3 regions of the Priestia sp. ST2 genome follow, and region 1 is predicted to be linked to each of the others. Evidence: riboswitches for the same ligand, from Rfam matches in the RefSeq annotation. Region 1 holds a riboswitch; each other region holds the start of a gene.
What was found. A riboswitch is a leader RNA that binds a small molecule or an ion and turns the genes downstream of it on or off. The one in region 1 is predicted to bind thiamine pyrophosphate.
Positions count from the first base shown of each region.

Region 2: another riboswitch for thiamine pyrophosphate. It lies ahead of thiM (hydroxyethylthiazole kinase); the one in region 1 lies ahead of AC0KUU_RS26635 (thiamine phosphate synthase).
Region 3: another riboswitch for thiamine pyrophosphate. It lies ahead of thiC (phosphomethylpyrimidine synthase ThiC); the one in region 1 lies ahead of AC0KUU_RS26635 (thiamine phosphate synthase).

Region 1 is NZ_JBVVNT010000009.1:61,894-65,002, forward strand. Features, by position in the region: gene thiO (glycine oxidase ThiO) at 1-1,106, opposite strand, end outside; gene AC0KUU_RS26635 (thiamine phosphate synthase) at 1,090-1,713, opposite strand; TPP riboswitch at 1,836-1,937, opposite strand; gene AC0KUU_RS26640 (hypothetical protein) at 2,100-2,315, opposite strand; gene crcB (fluoride efflux transporter CrcB) at 2,363-2,752, opposite strand; gene AC0KUU_RS26650 (fluoride efflux transporter FluC) at 2,753-3,109, opposite strand, start outside.
Region 2 is NZ_JBVVNT010000002.1:619,012-622,120, forward strand. Features, by position in the region: gene AC0KUU_RS09595 (pyridoxamine 5'-phosphate oxidase family protein) at 1-315, shown strand, start outside; gene thiE (thiamine phosphate synthase) at 343-987, opposite strand; gene thiM (hydroxyethylthiazole kinase) at 1,001-1,807, opposite strand; TPP riboswitch at 1,884-1,992, opposite strand; gene AC0KUU_RS09610 (MFS transporter) at 2,185-3,109, opposite strand, start outside.
Region 3 is NZ_JBVVNT010000011.1:21,493-24,601, reverse strand. Features, by position in the region: gene thiC (phosphomethylpyrimidine synthase ThiC) at 96-1,865, opposite strand; TPP riboswitch at 1,979-2,093, opposite strand; gene AC0KUU_RS27535 (hypothetical protein) at 2,175-2,465, opposite strand; gene AC0KUU_RS27530 (undecaprenyl-diphosphate phosphatase) at 2,923-3,109, shown strand, end outside.

The DNA of each region.
Region 1 (3,109 bases):
CTTGTTAGCTGAAATGATGTAAAAAATGAATGATTCAGCTTTTTCCCTAACAAAGCATCAGCCATAATTTTTCCAGTTGCAGCACTTAATAAAATACCGTTTCGGTAGTGGCCAAACGCCATGTGTAGATTCGCTATTTCAGGATGCTCTCCTAAATAAGGCCAGCCATCATTTGTTTGTGGACGAAGACCAGCCCATGCTTTTTCAAATGTGGCTTCTTTAATAGCTGGCAGAAGCGCCGAAGCTTTATTCAGCAAAAATTGAATACCTTGTGCAGAAACCGTCTTGGTAAAGTCATGCTGTAGCTTAGTTGCCCCGATTACGATTCTTCCACCAGTCTTAGGCACTAAGTAAAAACCCTCATCTAAAAAAATCGTTTTAGAAAGCAGCGGCTTATGACTTCGAAGAGCAATACACTCCCCTTTTACGGGAAACACGCGACCTAAATGTTCAGAAGAAATAAAGCGTTTAGCCCATGAGCCTGCTGCAATAACTACTTTTTCTCCGTAAAAAGAGCCTTTGGACGTCTGTACACCTTTTACTGTTTCATTTTCCATAATAAGAGAATGAACATCACAGTATTCGAATATATCTGCTCCGTGATACAAGGCTCCATGAGCAAGGGCTTGCGTTAACTTAGCCGGAGCTAGCTGGCCGTCCCCCGGTATTGTAATGGCTCCGTATATGTCTGGAGAGAGCCCGGGTTCTAACAAACGCGCTTCTTTTACATCGATCCATCTTACATGTTCATCCCATCGGTGGTGCTGAGCAGCTTTTTTCTTTAATACGTGTGCATCTTCTTCTGTTACAGCGACTTTTAATAAGCCTTTTTGAATGAGCTCTACGTCGATGGCCGTTTTTTCTTTTAGTTCCTTCACCAGCTCAGGAAACATGCTTCTGCTCTTAATAGCAAGGTCTAAAAGAGGACCTTCTTCATCAATTTCAGCTTGAGCACCTAAAATACCAGCTGCTGCACTTGAAGCTTCACAACCAATTTGATTTCGTTCAAGAATGGCCACTGATGCTCCTTGTTTTGACAAATGATAAGCGATAGAAGAGCTGATTATGCCTCCTCCGACTAACAGTACATCATAATGCTGCTTCATTTTCTCCACCTCCAGATGTCCATATATGAGAATATTGTTTAATCGCTTTAAGGGGATTTTGCGCAAGCATGACACCAGACATCACAGCTATACCGTGTGCTCCTGTTTGAAGCACCTCTTTGGCATTTACAGGTGTAATTCCTCCAATGGCAATAACCGGTATCTGTACAGCATCTACTACTTCTTTTAGTGCTGCTACCCCTCGACTTTTTAATCCTTTTTTTGAATGTGTTGAATAAATATGTCCGTATAGAATGTAGTGAGCACCATCTTTTTCAGCTTCTAAAGCCTCTTCCACAGAGTGAACTGATTTTCCGACAATAAGAGAAGGAAATACGTCTCTAACACACGAAACATCTAAACTATGATAGGCAAGCTGTACGCCTTTTGCTTTTAAAGCATGCGCTACATCAACTCGGTCATTTACAATAATTTTAGAGAGACAAAATGGCAGGCTTTCTAGCAAACATTGAATCTGCTTTGCCGTTTTCTTTTTTTCTCTAATATGAATGGCACCCGCAAAAGGCTCAATAGCCGTTAAAATGTCCCGAACCTCTTCAATTGGCTGCTTATCTGTTGTAACGACATGAAATTTAGGAATATCCATATGATCGAAACCTTTCCGTTCAGAATAAAAAGAAATTTCAACCACTTCATCTTGTGTAGAGGGCTTTATTACATACAAAAAAACCACTCTACAACGTAGAGTGGTTAGCATGCATCGTTATGTAAACATGATCGCCACTTCCCTACGCTGGTACAAACCAGATCAGGTTCAAAGGGTCCGAAATACATTCGTCTCAGCTTCAAAAAGCTCCCCTAGTGATTGCTATTTATTGATTTTGTTTTCGCACTTAAAATTATAACACAACTAGATGTAAATACAATATCTCTTTATGCTCTTACGGCTCTCTTCCTTTTATAGATGTATCTTTTAAGCTTCTTTACTAAGTAAGAGGTCCGGCGCACCGCATCATTCTGCTTTTTATATGATTAGTAATCGGTATAGTCGTCAAATTCTTCCTTGTCTTTTTCCTTTTTCCGATCCCATATAAACAGCAGGAGTAACATAATAAAAGTTAGAATATAAAAACCGTAAAAAATAAATGCCGCCACAACATTTATAAATAAAAATAAAAAACCGATGATCTGACCTGCAACAGCTACAATCAACAAAATGTATTTCCAAACTTCTGCTTTTCTATCCATTCTCTACTTCTCCGTCTTTTTGTTTTTCCCTACTAGAAACGTTCTCTTTACTTAAATAAAAACGTTCCTGCCAGTAAACCGACTGTAAATAAACCAACTGTTCCCAATGCTGAAATCCCCACGTACGCCAGCATTTTCCGATAAGATTTTTCTCGAATTAACTGTACGGTTTCCACACTGAACGTTGAAAAAGTGGTAAAGGCACCAAAAAAACCAATGCCAATCATTAAAAATATTGAATCATCATAAGCATGACTCGGAACCTTTCCATAATAACTACCGTAAAAAAGACCAAGCCCAAACGCACCAAGCAAGTTTACAAACAGCATTGATACTGGAAAAGGAGGGTTTGAAACTGTTTTTGTAACTTTTAAACCCAAAAGATAACGGCATATTCCTCCAGCTGCCCCGCCAAGTGCCAAGCTCACTATGCTCATTTACTTCACCTCATGTACTTTCACTAAATTTTTCCCTGCCGCTTCACCGCATAGATAGCCTGCTAAAGCAAGAAGGATTCCACCTACAAAAGAGACCATTACATAAATGGCTCCCCAAAATAAATGGTGCTGAGTGAGAGAAATGACGTCTCCTGCAAACGTTGAATACGTTGTAAAACCGCCGCATACGCCAACTCCTAGTCCAAGCTTTATCCATTCTTTTGGCTTTTTCCACACAAAAAATCCTGTTAATAGGCCTAGTATGAAGCTTCCTAATAGGTTTTCAATTACCGTTCCTATTGGATAGCCCGTATATAATAAGGAAAGATTCAGCAAATAACGTGCATATGTACCAGC
Region 2 (3,109 bases), on a different contig from region 1:
AGCGATGAAGATGGTATCGCTCTTTACACACCAACAAATATCAATACACATAAGGCAGAGGAAATCGAAGCCAATCCGAACGTGCACGTACTATTGGGCTACAGCGGCGAAGGATATGGCGATCAATACTTAGAATTATCTGGTACAGCTGTTCTTCGTACTGGTGATCAATTAAAAGGGCGTATATGGAACGATCACATGAAAGAATGGTTTGACGGTCCAAATGACCCTGAGTATGTTGTTCTTGAAATTACGCCGAACGAAATTCGCTTTATGAATGAAGGCGAAGAAACTCCTCAAACTGTTCAGCTATAATAAAAAAGCGCACACTGTGCGCTTTTTTTATTTTCTTACCGCTTCTTTCAATTGAGCTGCTTTTTCTTTTGGAGACGCTGCTAAGCTAATCGCGGTAATAATAGAAACGCCATCTGCACCTGCTTCTACTACTTGTTTGGCATTTTCAGGCGTGATCCCGCCGATTCCTACAATTGGAAAGTCAATATTCTGGTTTCGCACTTCTTCAATTAACTTTGTACCTTGCACTGCTTTTGCGTCTTTTTTTGTAGAAGTAGGAAAAACAGGTCCCATTCCTACATAATCCGCCCCGTCTTTTATCGCTTGCTGCAGCTCTTGTACATTATGAACAGAGACGCCCACAATTCCTTTTCCTATTTTCTCTCGAACAATATGAGCTTTTTCATCTTCTTGTCCAATATGAACGCCATCTGCTTGTAAGCGGATCGCTAAGTCCAGATCATCATTCACCACAAAAGGAACGCTGTGCTGCTGACAAATTTGCTGAAGTTCCTTCGCCAGCTGATATTTCGCTTCTCCTGTTAAGGCACCCTCGCCTTTTTCACGGAATTGAAACACGGTAACGCCGCCTTCAATTGCTTCTTTCAACACTTCTTTCGGATCTTTTTTACAGTTATTGCTGCCCATTATAAAATAAACTTGCAGCAGCTTTTTGATTTCTTCATTTGTCATTTTCCGGCTCCTTTTAACGTTGATGTACTCTTGCATATGATTCAATATCCTGCCCAGATAAAAGATGAAGCTGATTTAACAGCTCAATTTGAAAGCTTCCCGGCCCTTCTTCACCTTTTTTCGCTGCGGCGATTTCACCTGCCACTCCGTAAAAACTTAAAGCAGCAACGCTTGCCTCGACATATTCTTTTTCTACAGCAGCGAAAGCTCCTATAATTGATGTTAGCAGACACCCAGTCCCCGTCACTTTCGTAAATAACGGGTGACCGTTGTCTACTGTATACGTTTTGTTTCCATCTGTGATTACATCTTGTTTACCCGTGATAACAATCACCGTATCTAATTTGTTCGCTGCTTTTTCAGCAAGTTCAATGACGTCTCCTTGCCCTTCTAATGAATCAACGCCTTTAATGAGCCATGACTCGCCTACGACATTCGCAACTTCAGCAGCGTTACCACGAATAACTGCCATATTTAATTCTTCTACAAGCTGACGTGCTACTTCTGTACGAAACGGTGTCGCTCCGGCTCCTACAGGATCGAAAATAACCGGCACGCCATTTTCATTTGCTGATTTTCCTGCTATTCTCATCGCTTCTACTTCTTGAGCCGTCAGTGTACCCATATTTAAGACAAGCGCTCCGGCGATTCGTGCCATGTCAGCCACTTCTTCCTTCGCATAAGCCATAACAGGTGAAGCTCCTAGTGCAAGCAGTCCATTTGCTGTAAAGTTGGTTACCACAACATTCGTAATATTATGAACAAGCGGACTTGTATCTCTTACTTTTTCTAATTGAGCTGAAATTTTACTAATATCCATGTTTTTTTCACTCTTTTCATTTAGTTTTAACACTGCAAAAAAAAGACAAAAAAGCACCTTGCATGCGCAAAGTGCTTTGGTATGTACTCACATTCCCTGCGCTGGCATTATCCAACAGGTTCAAATGGTCAACAGGCGTCCCTGTACTCTCAGCCTGCCCCGCGCAAGCTCCCATACTATTCTTGTTACGTTTAAAGTTTACTATTAACCTTTTTTATTTGCAACCATTTCACTGTTTTGCCGATAAAATAAAGCTTCTCTATAGGGTGAGTGGCGCTTTAAACCTTACACCATTCCTAAAAGAATAATCAATAGACCTCCAGTAAGCTACTCGAGGTCTTCAATTCCCTAAGAATTCTATCATTTTTTCCTTATGGTTATTTCTCTTGAACCGCTTGATTTCTCACAGCTGTTTTTCTGTCCTTCCCTGCTCTTAAAGATAAAAGAAAACAAAGCAGCAGTACAAGTGCAGCTGATACGTACGGATAATTAATGTTTATATCAAAAAGAAAGCCTGCTACAACGGGTCCAATAATATTCCCAAGACTTGTATAAGCAGAATTTAGTCCGGCTACATACCCTTGGTCGTCTTGTGCCATCATCGACATTTGCGTGCTGATTGCCGGACGTAAAATATCTGTTGCTAAAAAGACGATGAATGTCACAACAATAATAAGCCAGTACGTGTGCACAAACAGCGTAAGTAAAATAAAAAGTCCCGTCATCATCAAGCAAAACGAAATCACTCTTTTTTCACCAAACTTATTTAAAATCCAGCCAAAAATCGTAACCTGCACTACGGCCCCCGCAATAGAGCCAAACGTAATAACAAACGCAATATCTTTGGGCGTAAAGCTAAATTTATGATCAACAAATAGCGAAAAAATCGTTTCATAATTGGATAATCCAAACGATGTCACAAAAACAATAATTAAACTTAGAAAATAAGGTTCTTTATAGGAATTCATAAGCTGGAGTAGCAGCCGATCTTCTTTTGGATTCTCATTGTTTGAAACAGCATGATTTTGTACAGGACGAGACTCTGGCAAAACAAAAAGCGTAATCACTGCAGCCAAGCCTCCTGCTACTGCGGCCATATAAAATGGTACACGCATGCCGTATTCAGCTAAAAAGCCGCCGATACCAGGTCCAATAATAAATCCTGTTGTAATCGCCGCCGTCACATAGCCCATTCCTTTAGCACGTTCTTTAGCAGACGTCACGTCCGCTGTATAGGCCATAACAGCAGGCATAATGAGCGCGGCCCCGACACCGCCTAACATTCTCGATACAAATAATAAA
Region 3 (3,109 bases), on a different contig from region 1:
GTGAGGATTCAACGATAATGTGCTGACAATTTTGCTGAACAAATAATAACTTTCTTTCAAGCTGCTTAATTTGTTCTTTAAGCTGTTCTACTTCATTATTGATAGATATTTGAACCACTGTTAACAAACTCTTTAGCTTTTTCTTTCATTCCTTCTTTTCTTACTTCGTTTACATCTTTTTCATTTTCTTGAGCCATGTTACGAATATCTTGAGAAATACGCATCGAACAGAATTTAGGTCCACACATTGAACAGAAATGGGCTGTTTTAGCACCTTCAGCGGGAAGTGTTTCATCGTGATATTCTTTTGCGCGCTCTGGATCTAGTGACAGGTTAAATTGATCATTCCATCTAAATTCAAATCTTGCTTTAGACAGCGCGTTATCGCGTTTTTGTGCTCCTGGATGGCCTTTTGCTAGGTCAGCGGCATGCGCAGCAATTTTATAGGTGATAACGCCTTCTCGAACGTCTTCTTTATTTGGCAGACCTAAATGTTCTTTTGGCGTTACGTAGCAAAGCATAGCTGTCCCAAACCAGCCAATCATTGCAGCCCCGATACCTGATGTAATATGGTCATAGCCTGGAGCGATGTCGGTTGTAAGCGGTCCAAGAGTATAGAAGGGAGCTTCTTGGCATATTTCCATTTGTTTATCTACGTTTTCTTTGATGAGGTGCATAGGGACATGTCCAGGGCCTTCAATCATAACTTGAACATCGTGTTTCCAAGCAATTTTAGTTAGTTCACCAAGCGTTTCTAATTCACCGAACTGTGCCTCATCATTAGCATCTGCAATGGAACCAGGACGCAGCCCATCGCCAAGCGAAATAGAAATATCGTATGCTTTACAGATTTCACAGATTTCTTCAAAGCGAGTATATAAAAAGTTCTCTTCATGATGAGCTAAACACCACTGCGCCAAGATGGATCCTCCGCGTGAAACAATACCTGTCGTACGTTTCGCTGTTAGAGGAATATAGCGTAAAAGAACACCTGCGTGAATAGTAAAGTAATCAACACCTTGCTCCGCTTGTTCAATTAATGTATCGCGATATGCTTCCCACGTTAGATCTTCTGCAACACCTTTTACTTTTTCAAGCGCTTGGTAAATAGGAACAGTCCCTACAGGAACAGGCGAGTTGCGGATAATCCATTCGCGCGTTGTGTGGATATCCTTTCCTGTTGATAAATCCATAATTGTATCGGCTCCCCAACGCGTTGCCCATGTCATTTTTTCTACTTCATCTTCAATAGCTGAACGAATAGCTGAATTTCCGATATTAGCATTGATTTTCACGTGGAATTTGCGGCCGATAATCATCGGTTCGCTCTCAGGGTGATTGATATTATTAGGGATAATGGCACGTCCTCTTGCTACTTCTTCACGCACGACTTCAGGATCCATCTGTTCACGAATAGCGATAAATTCCATTTCGGGCGTGATGATTCCTTTTTTCGCATAGTGCATTTGCGTTACATTTTGATTTTTTTTCGCGCGCAAAGGTAAACGATTAGTGATAAAGCGCTCGTACTGATCTCTTGGATCACCATCATAATAACCGTTATCCTGTGGCTGAACCGTACGGCCTTGATATGTTTCTACATCGTTTCGTTCTGCAATCCACTTTTCGCGCAGAGCCGGTAATCCTTTTTGTAAATTAATTTCATAACAGGGATCTGTATAAACACCACTCGTGTCGTATACACGTACGGGATTATTTTCTTCTTCCCCAAAAGATCCTGTAGTAGGAGACTGATGGATTTCACGCATAGGCACTTTAAGATCTTCTCTGGATCCTTGGACATATACTTTGTGACTGTTTGGAAAAGGCTTTTTCATAGAAACTGATACATTTTGTTTTGACATTACATATTCCTCCGGTTTCGCATAAAGTGTAGCTATACCGAACCATAAAAAAATCGGGTTCTGTGATAGACAGAACCCGATGGAATAGGCGAAAAAAGAATAAACATATACTATTCTTTTCAAGACTACTTCCCTCCGCTGGTATAACCCAAATCAGGTTCAAAGGGTTAAAGAGTTTTATAGCACTCTTCTCTCAGTCTGAGCTATCAGACACCCCTAGTAGAAATAACATTTAAATTATTCAATTTACGGCTTAAGTTTACCATCATTCGGTAAAAAATCAACCCTTAAATAAAAAAAGCTAGACAATCAACGTTGTCTAGCAGCATCGATTGCAATCACAATAGCTGTAATAATGTGCATAACAAACCCTAAAAATGGAATCCAAGCAACCAGTGAAGTAACAATCCCTAGTATGTTTCCATACGCAGATAACCCTCGTCTATTAGCTAAAATGAGTGTGATAGCATGAAGAATAAATCCAATAAAAAGAGGAGTATAACTAAAGCCCATAACAATCCCCGCGCCAATTAAAGGAATTCCCAGCAAGGCTTCATACCCAGCAGTGACCCATTTCATTGTACGTACATTTCCATTCATAGTAAAAAGCCTCCTAAAAAAGATACTACTATATACGAGAAAAGAGAGAAAAAAGTTTCAAATTACTTAGGGGATATGTCGTATAAGCAAGCACTAGTTGATTAAAATGATAGATGACAGTAAAGGGGATGGAAAAAACATAATGATTTAGTCATTTTTTCACACTAAAGAAAAATAGTCTAGATGATTCATTTTTAGCTAAGGACCCGGAATTTATACCGAACATAGCGACTGCTTTTTAAAACAAATAAAAGCTGGTATCTTGTTTTTTGGTTATAGCATGTAAGGTTTTTATTACAAATTATTAAAGATTCTTATCTTTTTGCAAATACACATTGTATTTCATAGTTTTAACAATTATGATAAAAAAGCAAGTGTCAAAATAGGAAAATAGTTGAGCATGGAAAACGAAGCGATAAGCTTATTAATTTGAAAGAAAGGCAAGGTATATAGCTTTATGTGGGAAATTATTGTAGCAATCATTTTAGGGATTGTAGAAGGTTTAACAGAGTTTGCTCCTGTTTCGTCAACTGGGCATATGATTATTGTGGATGACCTGTGGTTAAATTCAAAAGAATTATTTTCATCTCCCGTAGCTAATACATTTAAAATTGTTATTCAGCTAGGGTCGATCTTAGCAGTAG